One region of the Streptosporangium sp. NPDC023963 genome, then DNA from elsewhere that is predicted to be linked to it. Evidence: riboswitches for the same ligand, from Rfam matches in the RefSeq annotation. Region 1 holds a riboswitch; each other region holds the start of a gene.
What was found. A riboswitch is a leader RNA that binds a small molecule or an ion and turns the genes downstream of it on or off. The one in region 1 is predicted to bind S-adenosylmethionine.

Region 1 (3,266 bases):
CAGCACGCCGTGCGTGGACGGGTGCTGCGGCCCGATGTTGAGGATCATGTCCTCGGTCGCGAGCTCCTTGCCGTGCGCCCCCCGCACGGCCTCGGCCCCGGCTCCCAGCCCCACGTTCAGCTCACGGGGCGCGCCTTCAGTCATAGGGCCATGCTGTCACGTCAGCCGCGCGAGGCAAGATCCCGCAGGGCGTCGATCAACCGGTCGACGTGCTCGGAGGTGGTACCGATGCCGATGGAGGCGCGGACGGCGGAGGCGGTGACGTCGTCGCAGCCGCCGTCCTTGGCCCCCAGCAGGTGCCGTACGAAGGGGTGGGCGCAGAACTTGCCGTCGCGGACGCCGATGCCGTAGTCGCCGGACAGGGCCTCGGCGACCTCGCGGGCGGTGAAGCCGTCCACCACGAAGGAGACGATGCCGACGCGCGGGTGGTCCGGGCCCCACAGGGACAGCTCGTGCACGCCGGGGACGGAGGCGAGGCCCGCGCGCAGGCGCCCGAGGAGGCGCTCCTCCTCGCGGACCAGCGGGGTCCAGCCGGTGGCGGTCAGGGCGTCGCAGGCCGCGGCCAGCGCGACGGCGCCCAGCACGTTCGGGGTTCCCGCCTCGTGCCGGGCCTCGGGGTCGTCGTGCCACTCGGTGCCGTCGTCGTTCACGGCCTTCACCGCGCCGCCGCCCCGCAGGTACGGCTCGGCCTCGGCCAGCCAGTCGGAACGGCCGATCAGCGCGCCGGTGCCGAACGGCGCGTAGAGCTTGTGGCCGGAGAAGACCACGTAGTCCAGGTCGAGCGCCGTCAGGTTGAGGCTGCGGTGCGGGACGAGCTGCGCGGCGTCGACGAGGACGCGGGCCCCGTGGCGGTGGGCGATGTGGGCCAGCGCGGCGATCGGCCAGAGCTCCCCGGTGACGTTGGAGGCGGCGGTCACGACCAGCAGCTTGGGGCCGTCGATCGAGGCGAGGGCGTCGTCGGCAGCGCGGACGGCCTCGCCGGGGAAGGCGGGGGCCGCCAGCCGCACGACCCGCTCCCAGGGCAGCAGCGAGGCGTGGTGTTCGGTGTCGAAGACCACGGCGGTGGTGCCCTCGGGCAGGCTGCGGGCCAGCAGGTTGGTCGCGTCCGTGGTGTTGCGAGTGAAGATCACCGAGTCGTCGGAACGGGCGCCGACGAAGGCGCGCACCGTGTGCCTGGCCTGCTCGTAGCGGGCCGTGGTCAGCTGGGACGCGTACCCGGCGCCGCGGTGGACGCTGGAGTAGGCCGGGAGCGCGGCGGCGACGGCGGCGCTCACCGGCTCCAGACAGGGGGCGCTCGCGGCGTAGTCGAGGTTGGCGTAGCGGACGAGCCTGCCGCCCCTGACCGGGACCTCCAGGTCCGAGCCGAGCACGGCCGGGATCGGGCGGTCACCGGACACGCCGGATACGCCGGACACGCCGGATACACGGCTCTCGGGGACGGTCACCGGAGCGACGGCGGCGCTCTCTGCGGTGCTCTCGGGGGTGCTGAGGATCGTCAGGGTGGACATGCCAGGGCTCCTTCGAGGTCATCGGACCCCAACCCATGACACAGGTGCCTGGAGCCCGCGCTTGCCCGGCACACCTCGTGCCGGACCAGGTCCTCACCCGGGGCACCCCGCCGCGGACGCGAGGGTTGCCGGCCAGCGAGCCGGGGCTTGTCACTGGCACTCATGACCTACGGGGGAACTATAACCGACACCCCGCGGTGCCCCGCAAGTCCGAAACGTGATCAACCCGATATCGGGGCAGGAGCGAGCGCCGCCGGGACCGCCCGGCGAATTTGCCAGCGAAGCGTGATCAGAGGGAAGGAACTCAGGGCCTCTCCCGGTCGTCCTGGGAGTCAACCGAAGAAGCGTTCGGGCAGCCAGCCGACGGTGTGCGGGCGTCGGCCGACGAAGGAGAAAGCAATGGACTGGGTGACCAGCCCGGAGATATGGATAGGGTTCTTCACCCTTGTCGCCCTGGAGATCGTCCTGGGAATCGACAACATCATCTTCATCTCGATCCTGGTGGGCAAGCTCCCGCCCGAGCAGCGCGACAAGGCCCGCAAGCTCGGCCTCGCCGTCGCCCTGATCAGCCGCCTCCTGCTGCTGCTGGCGCTGTCGTGGGTGGTGAGGCTCACCGAACCGATGTTCGAGGTCTTCGGCCAGGGGATATCGGGGCGCGACCTGATCCTGATACTCGGCGGCCTGTTCCTGCTGGGCAAGAGTGTCCACGAGATGCACGGCAGCCTGGAGGGCGACTCCGGCCACTCCGAGGGCAGGGTCGCCTCGTCCTTCACCTCGGTGATCATCCAGATCATGATCCTCGACGTCGTCTTCTCGCTCGACTCGGTGATCACCGCGGTCGGCATGGTCGACGAGCTGGGCGTCATGATCGCGGCCGTCATTGTCTCGGTCATCGTGATGCTGGTCGCCTCCGGGCCGATCAGCCGCTTCGTGGACCGGCACCCGAGCATCAAGATGCTCGCCCTGTCCTTCCTGGTGCTGATCGGCGTCGTGCTCATCGCCGAGGGGTTCGAGCAGCACATCTCCAAGGGCTACATCTACTTCGCGATGGCGTTCTCGCTGCTGGTGGAGCTGCTGAACATCCGGATGCGCGGCAAGGCGAGGCGGAAGCCGGTCGAGCTGCGTTCCCGCTACGAGACCGAGGGAGCCGAGGGCGCCGAGGGCGGGACCGGCCCGGAGACGCCGGTGGTTCAGGGGGCTCCGGCGGGCCGGGCGGACGAGCCGGTCGAGAGGGGGAAGCCGGACGAGCGGGCCGGATCCTGAACCGGGGATTACGATGCTTACGTGCGCTTTGATCCCTGGAATCCGGAATTCGTCGCCCACCCCTATGACGTCTACGACGAGCTGAGGCGGGAGCGGCCGGTCAGCTTCTTCGAACCGACCGGCCAGTGGCTGGTGGCCAGGCACGCCGACGTCAACGCGCTGCTGCGGGACCGCAGGCTCGGCCGCTCCTACCTGCACGTGGCCTCGCACCAGGAGTTCGGCAGGCCGGACGACCCCGAGTTCCAGGACCCGTTCTGGCGGGTGATCAGGGCGGGAATGCTCGATGTCGAGCCGCCGGTGCACACCAGGCTCCGGCGGCTGGTGTCGAAGGCGTTCACCCCCCGCATGGTCGAGGCGCTCCGCCCCAAGGTCGCCCGCATGGCCGGGGAACTGGTGGACGCCTTCGTCGAGCGCGGCGGCGGAGACCTGATCGCCGAGGTCGCCGAGCCGCTCCCGGTCACCGTGATCGCCGAGATGCTCGGCGTCCCCGAGGCC
Region 2 (3,266 bases), on a different contig from region 1:
AAGGTGGCGTTGCCCACGTCGCGTGATCAATCGGTGACATGTGGCGATCTCCCCTCACGCTGTGCAAGCCGAGGTCGAGGAGAGACCACATGTTCCGCAGACACGCCGTTTCCACGGCATGCGTCCTGACGGCCACCGCACTTGCCCTGGCCGCCGTACCGGCCGGCGCCGAACGCCAGGCGAAGGGTGCTCCGGCCGCGCCCGCCGCCCCGTCCGCCGACATGGCCGCGTGGGCCATGTCGGCCGCGCGGAAACCACCGCCGGGCATGCTGGAGGCGCTCGAGCGCGACCTGGGCCTGACCCCGGCACAGGCCCAGGCCCGGCTGCTCAACGAGGCCCGCCTGACCCCGGTCGCGCTGCAGATGGCCAGGAGGCTCGGCCCCCGTTTCGGCGGCACCTGGCTGCGAGGGACCAGCGCGCACACCCTGGTGGTGGCCACCACCAGCGCCGCCGACATCCCGACGATCCTCGGCGCGGGTGCCCAGGCCGAGATCGTCCCCAGGTCGCTGGTGGAGCTCACCGCGATCAAGCAGGCGGTCGACAACAGCCTGCCCCCGCAGCCGCTCGTGTCGAGCGCGCGCTTCGTCGACGTGAAGAGGAACAAGGTGGTCGTCCTCTCCCCGAAGCCCGAGGCTGCCATAAACGTCATCGAGAGCGCCGGGGTGGACGGAGCGGCGGTGGTCGTGCTGCCCTCCACCGAGGTTCCCCAGCCGCTGTACGACCTGGTGGGCGGCAACGCCTACTACATCGGCGTCACCAGCCGCTGCTCGATCGGCTTCCCCGTGCTCAAGGGCACCCAGAACGGGTTCGTCACTGCCGGCCACTGCGGCAGGACCGGCAACGCCACCACCGGCTTCAACCGCGTCACCCAGGGCACCTTCCAGGGCTCGGTCTTCCCCGGCAGCGACTACGCCTGGGTCTTGACCAACAGCAACTGGACGGCCACCCCGACGGTCGACAACGGCCAGGGCGGCACCGTGCCCGTCGCCGGCGCCCGGATCGCCATCGAGGGGGCCTCGGTCTGCCGGTCGGGCTCCACCACCGACTGGCACTGCGGTCTCATCCAGCAGCGCGACGCCAGCATCACCTACCCCCAGGGCACCGTCAACGGGCTGACCCGCACCACCGTCTGCGCCGAACCCGGAGACTCCGGTGGCTCGTTCATCTCCGTCGACCAGGCCCAGGGCGTCACCTCCGGCGGCTCCGGAGACTGCAGCCAGGGCGGTACCACCTACTTCCAGCCGATCGCCCCGATCCTCACCGCCTACGGCCTGACCCTGAGGACCACCGCGGGCAACCCGCCGCCGCCGGTCACGGGCACCTGCACCGGCTTCCCCAACACCTACACCGGCACCCTGGCCGCCGGCCGGTCCGTCTACCAGCCGAGGGGCCTGTACTACAGGCTGACAGTCGGAGGTCTCCAGACCGCCTGCCTGGACGGCGCCGACGGCACCGACTTCGACCTGTACCTGCAGAAGTGGAACGGCAGCACCTGGCCGGTCGTCGCCACCTCCGACAGCGCGGGTCCCGACGAGAGGATCTCCTACACCGGCACGCCCGGCTACTACCGCTACCGGGTGGTCAGCGCGGCCGGCTCCGGCCCCTACACCCTGGGGTTCCGGGTTCCGGGTTCCGTGACCGCTCCGGCGGGTCGCCTCTCGCGCTGACGGCCGGGAAGGGATGAGGCCCCCGCCGGGCCCGCGATCACCGAGGATCGCGGGCCCGGCGGGGGCCTCGCCTGCCGTCAGGGCCGTGCGCCGGGTGCCTCGCGACCGGCGGCCCGCGTCCGGTTGTCCGCTGGGTAACACGCCATGTCTCGCACAGTGAGACAAGGAGTCAGGAGGGCGGCAGGGCGGGGTAGAGTGCTGAGGACCTGCGCGTCAGGTTTCCAACTGAATATTTGCTCATCCAGAGGGGTGGAGGGACCGGCCCTGCGAAGCCCCGGCAACCATCCCGGTTCAAGACTCGTGATCTGAACGAGGTCGGCCGGGACAGGTGCCAATTCCGGTCTGTGACCAGGGTGGTCCGCAGACGAAGATGAGGGAAAGGCCTCGCTTCATGGCGCTCGCAACCACTGAGAACAACCCCACCACCTCCTCCGGTCGTGCCGGCGGCGCGCGAGACCCGCGCTTCGGCCCCGCCGTCGCCCTCTCCTGCCGGGAGTGCGGTGCCCGCTACGACCTCGGCCCCAGCTTCGCCTGTAACGAGTGTTTCGGGCCCCTTGAGATCGCGTACGACTTCGGGCGTGTGACCCGGGAGCGGATCGCCGAGGGGCCGACCAACATCTGGCGTTACCGCTCGCTGCTGCCCGTCCCCGAGGACGTGGCCACCAAGCCCAACATGGCGCCCGGCTGGACGAAGCTCGTCAACGCCGGCAACCTCGCCCGCGAGCTGGGCATCCGCTCCCTGCACGTGAAGGACGACTCCGGCAACCCCACGCACTCCTTCAAGGACCGCGTGGTGGCCATCGCCGTCGAGGCGGCCCGCAACTTCGGTTTCCACACCCTCTCCTGCTCCTCCACCGGCAACCTGGCCGGCGCCGTGACCGCCGCCGCCGCGCGGGCCGGGCTGGACGCCTGCGTGTTCATCCCCTCCGACCTGGAGCAGGCCAAGATCGTCATGGCCTCCGTGTACGGCGGCAGGCTCATCGGCATCGAGGGCACGTACGACGACGTGAACCGCTTCTGCTCCGAGCTCATCGGCGACGAGCTGGGCGACCAGTGGGGCTTCGTCAACGTCAACCTCCGGCCGTACTACGCGGAGGGGTCCAAGACCCTGGCCTACGAGATCGCCGAGCAGCTCGGCTGGCGCATCCCCGACCAGATCGTCATCCCGGTCGCATCGGGCTCGCAGCTCACGAAGATCGACAAGGGCTTCAAGGAGCTGATCGCGCTCGGTCTGGTCGAGGACAGGCCGTACAAGATCTTCGCGGCCCAGGCCGAGGGGTGCTCCCCGGTCTCCGCCGCCTACAAGGCGGGCCACGACGTGATCCGCCCGGTCAAGCCGGACACGATCGCCAAGTCGCTGGCGATCGGCAACCCGGCCGACGGCCCGTACGTCCTGGACATCGCCCGCCGCACCGGCGGCGCGGTCGAGGACGTCACCGACGCCGAGATCGTCGACGCGATCCGGCTGCTGGCCAGGACCGAGGGCATCTTCGCCGAGACCGCCGGAGGCGTCGTCGTCGGGGTGCTGCGCAAGCTGGTCGCCTCGGGCACGCTCGACCCCGACGCCGAGACCGTGGTCCTCAACACCGGCGACGGCCT
Region 3 (3,266 bases), on a different contig from region 1:
GGGGCTCGCGCCCGCTGGGCAGGTAGACCAGCTCCCCGTCGTACTCGCGGACGAACCGGCCGCCCCGGCCCGAGGTGAGCAGCACCATCAAATCGACGAAGGCCAGCCCCATCCCCCGCACGATCGCCGGCTCCCCCGCGGGAACGCCGTCGAGGTCGAGGTCCGCCGTGTAGCCGGTGGGCAGGTAGCGCAGCCCCGCGCGCGCGGCCAGATCGGCCAGCGCGCTCTCCTCCCTCGTCGGCGTCACGTCGCCGTGTCCCTGGGCCAGGATCACCGCGTCGACCTCGATCGTCCGGCCGTCGTCCAGCGTCACCGCCTGCCCGCCGGGGACGTCGGCGAGGTCGACGGCGCGGGCGGCGTGCACGTGCACCCGGACGCCGCGAGGGGCGGTCGCCACCGCCTGCCGGAAGACGTGGGAGAGGTAGCCGTTCTGCGCCGGGCGGGAGGCGAACCTGCCGGGGTCGCCGCCGAGCCACTCGGCCAGCGTGGGCCCGGGGCGGATCGGTCCCTCGCAGCGCACCGACTCGTCGGTGAAGAGCGTCACGTCGGCGGCGGTGGAGTTCATCCAGAGCAGGTCCGGCTGGTCGTGGCGCCACACGCGCCCGCCGCCCGGCGGGTGGGGGTCGATCACGTGGACGTCCAGCGACGGCCAGCCGAGCAGGTCGGCGGCGTTGGCGCAGATGCGCTCCACCAGGCAGGTGCCCGTCGGCCCGGCGCCGACGACGGCGATCGAGGCGCTCATACGGCGGCTCTGCGGTGCGGCTGGTCCCAGTCCGCGTGCAGCGGCTCGACCGGGATCCGCCAGGCGTCGGTCTCGCCCGACGGGCGGGCGATGACGGTGAAGTCGGTGTTCTCGCGGAAGGCGGGGCGGGCGTACAGGTCCCTGGCGTAGGCCCACAGGTTGGGGAAGGCGGTCAGCGGGCGCTCGCTGATCCTGGCCGCCGGGTTGTCGCTCAGGTCGAAGCGCAGCAGGGTCGGCCAGAGCCGCACGTCCGCCTCGGTGATCCCCGAGCCGAACAGGAACCTGCGGTCGGCCAGGCGTGCGTCCAGCTCGTCCAGGAAGGCGACCACGGCCCCGCGCGCCTCGGTGTACGCGGCCTCGGTGGTGGCCGCCGCCACCCGGCCCGCCGCCGTGTTGACGATCTCGTAGATCCTCGTGTTGAGCTCGTCGATCTCCGGCCTGAGCTCCTCGGGGTAGAGGTCGGCCTCGGGGTCGCCGCCGAACCGGGTGGCCAGGTCGATCGTGATGTCGGGGAAGTCGTTGCTGACGATGCGGCCGGTCGCCCTGTCCCACAGGACCGGCACCGAGACGTGCCCGTCGAAGCCCGGCTCGGTCGCCTCGTACGCCTGCCGCAGGAGGGTGAACCCGTTGACCGGGTCGGCCCCGCGCCGCTCGCGGAACGCCCACCCGCGCCCGTCGCGCTCGTCGTCGACGTAGGAGAGCGAGACCACGTCCTGGAGTCCCTTGAGGGAGCGCACGATGGCCGCGCGCTGCGCGTACGGACAGACGGCCGCGACGTAGAGGTGGTAGCGCCCGGGCTCGGCGGGGAAGGTGGGTGTGCCGATCCGCCCCTGGAAGGGGTAGCGCGGGCCGGGCCTGCCACCGGGCCGGTAGTGGCCGTGGGTGTCGAGGTCGACGGGGCTCGCGTGGTTCAGTGTGCTGGTCTTCGACATGTGGCGCTCCCGGGCATGTCTCGGTGACCCTGGTGAGGGGGTCCGCGCTTGCGGCACGCCCACCGTGCCGCCAGGTCTCCCCCGGGGGCACCCCGCCGCGGTGCGAGGGTTGCCGGTCAGCCAGCCGGGGCTTCTCACTGACACTCTTAACCTATTTAGAAGGTAGGAAATACATAGATCTCTGTCAAGCCTTAGTGTCGGGGAATGTCCTATGAGAGTGTGAACGTGGTCTACCGCAAGTACGACGGGTCACTGCACTGGCATCACCGCGGCCTGCTGCTCGGCGAGGACGAGCACGGGGTGTGGACGGGCTGCGTGGCCGACTCCAGCGGCTACAAGGGCGACGGTCCCGCGGTCCCCTGGCCGCACCCGTCCGTGATGCTCTTCCCCCGCGACGCGTGGTGGACGGCCGCCTTCAACGCCGCCCCGCACAAGCACGAGATCTACTGCGACGTCTCCACGGTGCCGGAGTGGAAAGACGGCGAGGTCACCATGGTCGACCTGGACCTCGACGTGATCCGGACCCGCCGGAACCTGCTGAAGGGCCGCCCGAGCCGGGTCTTCCTGGACGACGAGGACGAGTTCGAGGAGCACCGGGTCAAGTACGCCTACCCGCCCGGCGTGGTCGAGAACGCCCGCGCCTCGGCCGCCTGGCTGATGGAGGCCGTCACCTCCCGCACCTCCCCCTTCGGGGACGCGCCGCGCTGGCTCGCCCTGGTCACCTGAGCCCCGGCCAGTGGTGCCGGGGGCGGCCCCAGGCGCCCCCGGCACTCCCGCGACCTCAGCGGGCGCGGTGACCTCAGCTGGCGGGGTGACCTCAGCGGGCGCGGTGGCGGAACATCCTGCCGGAGAAGATCGCCGAGATCAGCAGGAGGCCGCCGCACCAGGCCAGCGCCTTCCACGGGTCGCTCCCCACGGGCCGGTCGAGCAGCAGGCCGCGTACGGACTCGATGATCGGTGTGGCCGGCTGGTTCTCCGCGAACCCGTGCAGCCACGCGGGCATGGTGTGCACCGGGACGAAGGCGCTGCTCGGGTAGGGCAGGAACATCACCAGGAAGGTGAAACCGCCCGCGACCTCCGGCGTCTTGGCCAGCAGGCCGACCAGGGCCGAGACCGCGGACATGGCCAGCACGAACACCACCAGGACGCCCACCGCGGCCGCCCAGCCGGACAGGCCCGCGTCCGCCCGGAAGCCGAGCAGGAACGCGACGGCGAACACGATGGCGAGCGAGCTGAGGTTGCGCACGGTGCCGGCGGCCACGTGCCCGCCCAGGAACGCACCGCCGCCGACGTCCATCGACCTGAACCTGTCGACGATCCCCCGGCTCATGTCGTGGCTGACGGCGACCGCCGTCAGGGAGGCGCCGTAGGAGGCGCACATGACGAGGATGCCGGGGACGGCGTAGGTGACGTAGTCGACGCCGGTCTGGATCGCGCCGCCGAACAGGTAGACGAACAGCAGCATGACCAGGACGGGCATCAGGAACGAGGTGAGCAGCGCGTCGAGGTTGCGCAGCGACAGGCGGACGGCACGGCCGGTCATCACCGGCAAGGCGGCGAGGTCAGACACCGGCCCGCTCCCTGTCCGTCAG

Region 2: linked by a shared signal. The riboswitch ahead of thrC (threonine synthase) and the one ahead of AB0F88_RS36710 (aminotransferase class V-fold PLP-dependent enzyme) in region 1 are both predicted to bind S-adenosylmethionine.
Region 3: linked by a shared signal. The riboswitch ahead of AB0F88_RS04135 (glutathione S-transferase C-terminal domain-containing protein) and the one ahead of AB0F88_RS36710 (aminotransferase class V-fold PLP-dependent enzyme) in region 1 are both predicted to bind S-adenosylmethionine.

The regions. Positions count from the first base shown of each region.
Region 1 is NZ_JBEZZK010000018.1:98,559-101,824, reverse strand. It holds gene AB0F88_RS36715 (NADH-quinone oxidoreductase subunit D) at 1-144, opposite strand, end outside; gene AB0F88_RS36710 (aminotransferase class V-fold PLP-dependent enzyme) at 162-1,508, opposite strand; SAM riboswitch class IV at 1,561-1,676, opposite strand; gene AB0F88_RS36705 (TerC family protein) at 1,908-2,771, shown strand; gene AB0F88_RS36700 (cytochrome P450) at 2,793-3,266, shown strand, end outside.
Region 2 is NZ_JBEZZK010000033.1:27,509-30,774, forward strand. It holds gene AB0F88_RS43940 (S1 family peptidase) at 90-1,667, shown strand; SAM riboswitch class I at 1,902-2,044, shown strand; gene thrC (threonine synthase) at 2,059-3,266, shown strand, end outside.
Region 3 is NZ_JBEZZK010000001.1:984,731-987,996, forward strand. It holds gene AB0F88_RS04130 (FAD/NAD(P)-binding protein) at 1-742, opposite strand, end outside; gene AB0F88_RS04135 (glutathione S-transferase C-terminal domain-containing protein) at 739-1,674, opposite strand; SAM riboswitch class IV at 1,714-1,826, opposite strand; gene AB0F88_RS04140 (DUF402 domain-containing protein) at 1,879-2,400, shown strand; gene AB0F88_RS04145 (ABC transporter permease) at 2,492-3,244, opposite strand; gene AB0F88_RS04150 (ATP-binding cassette domain-containing protein) at 3,237-3,266, opposite strand, start outside.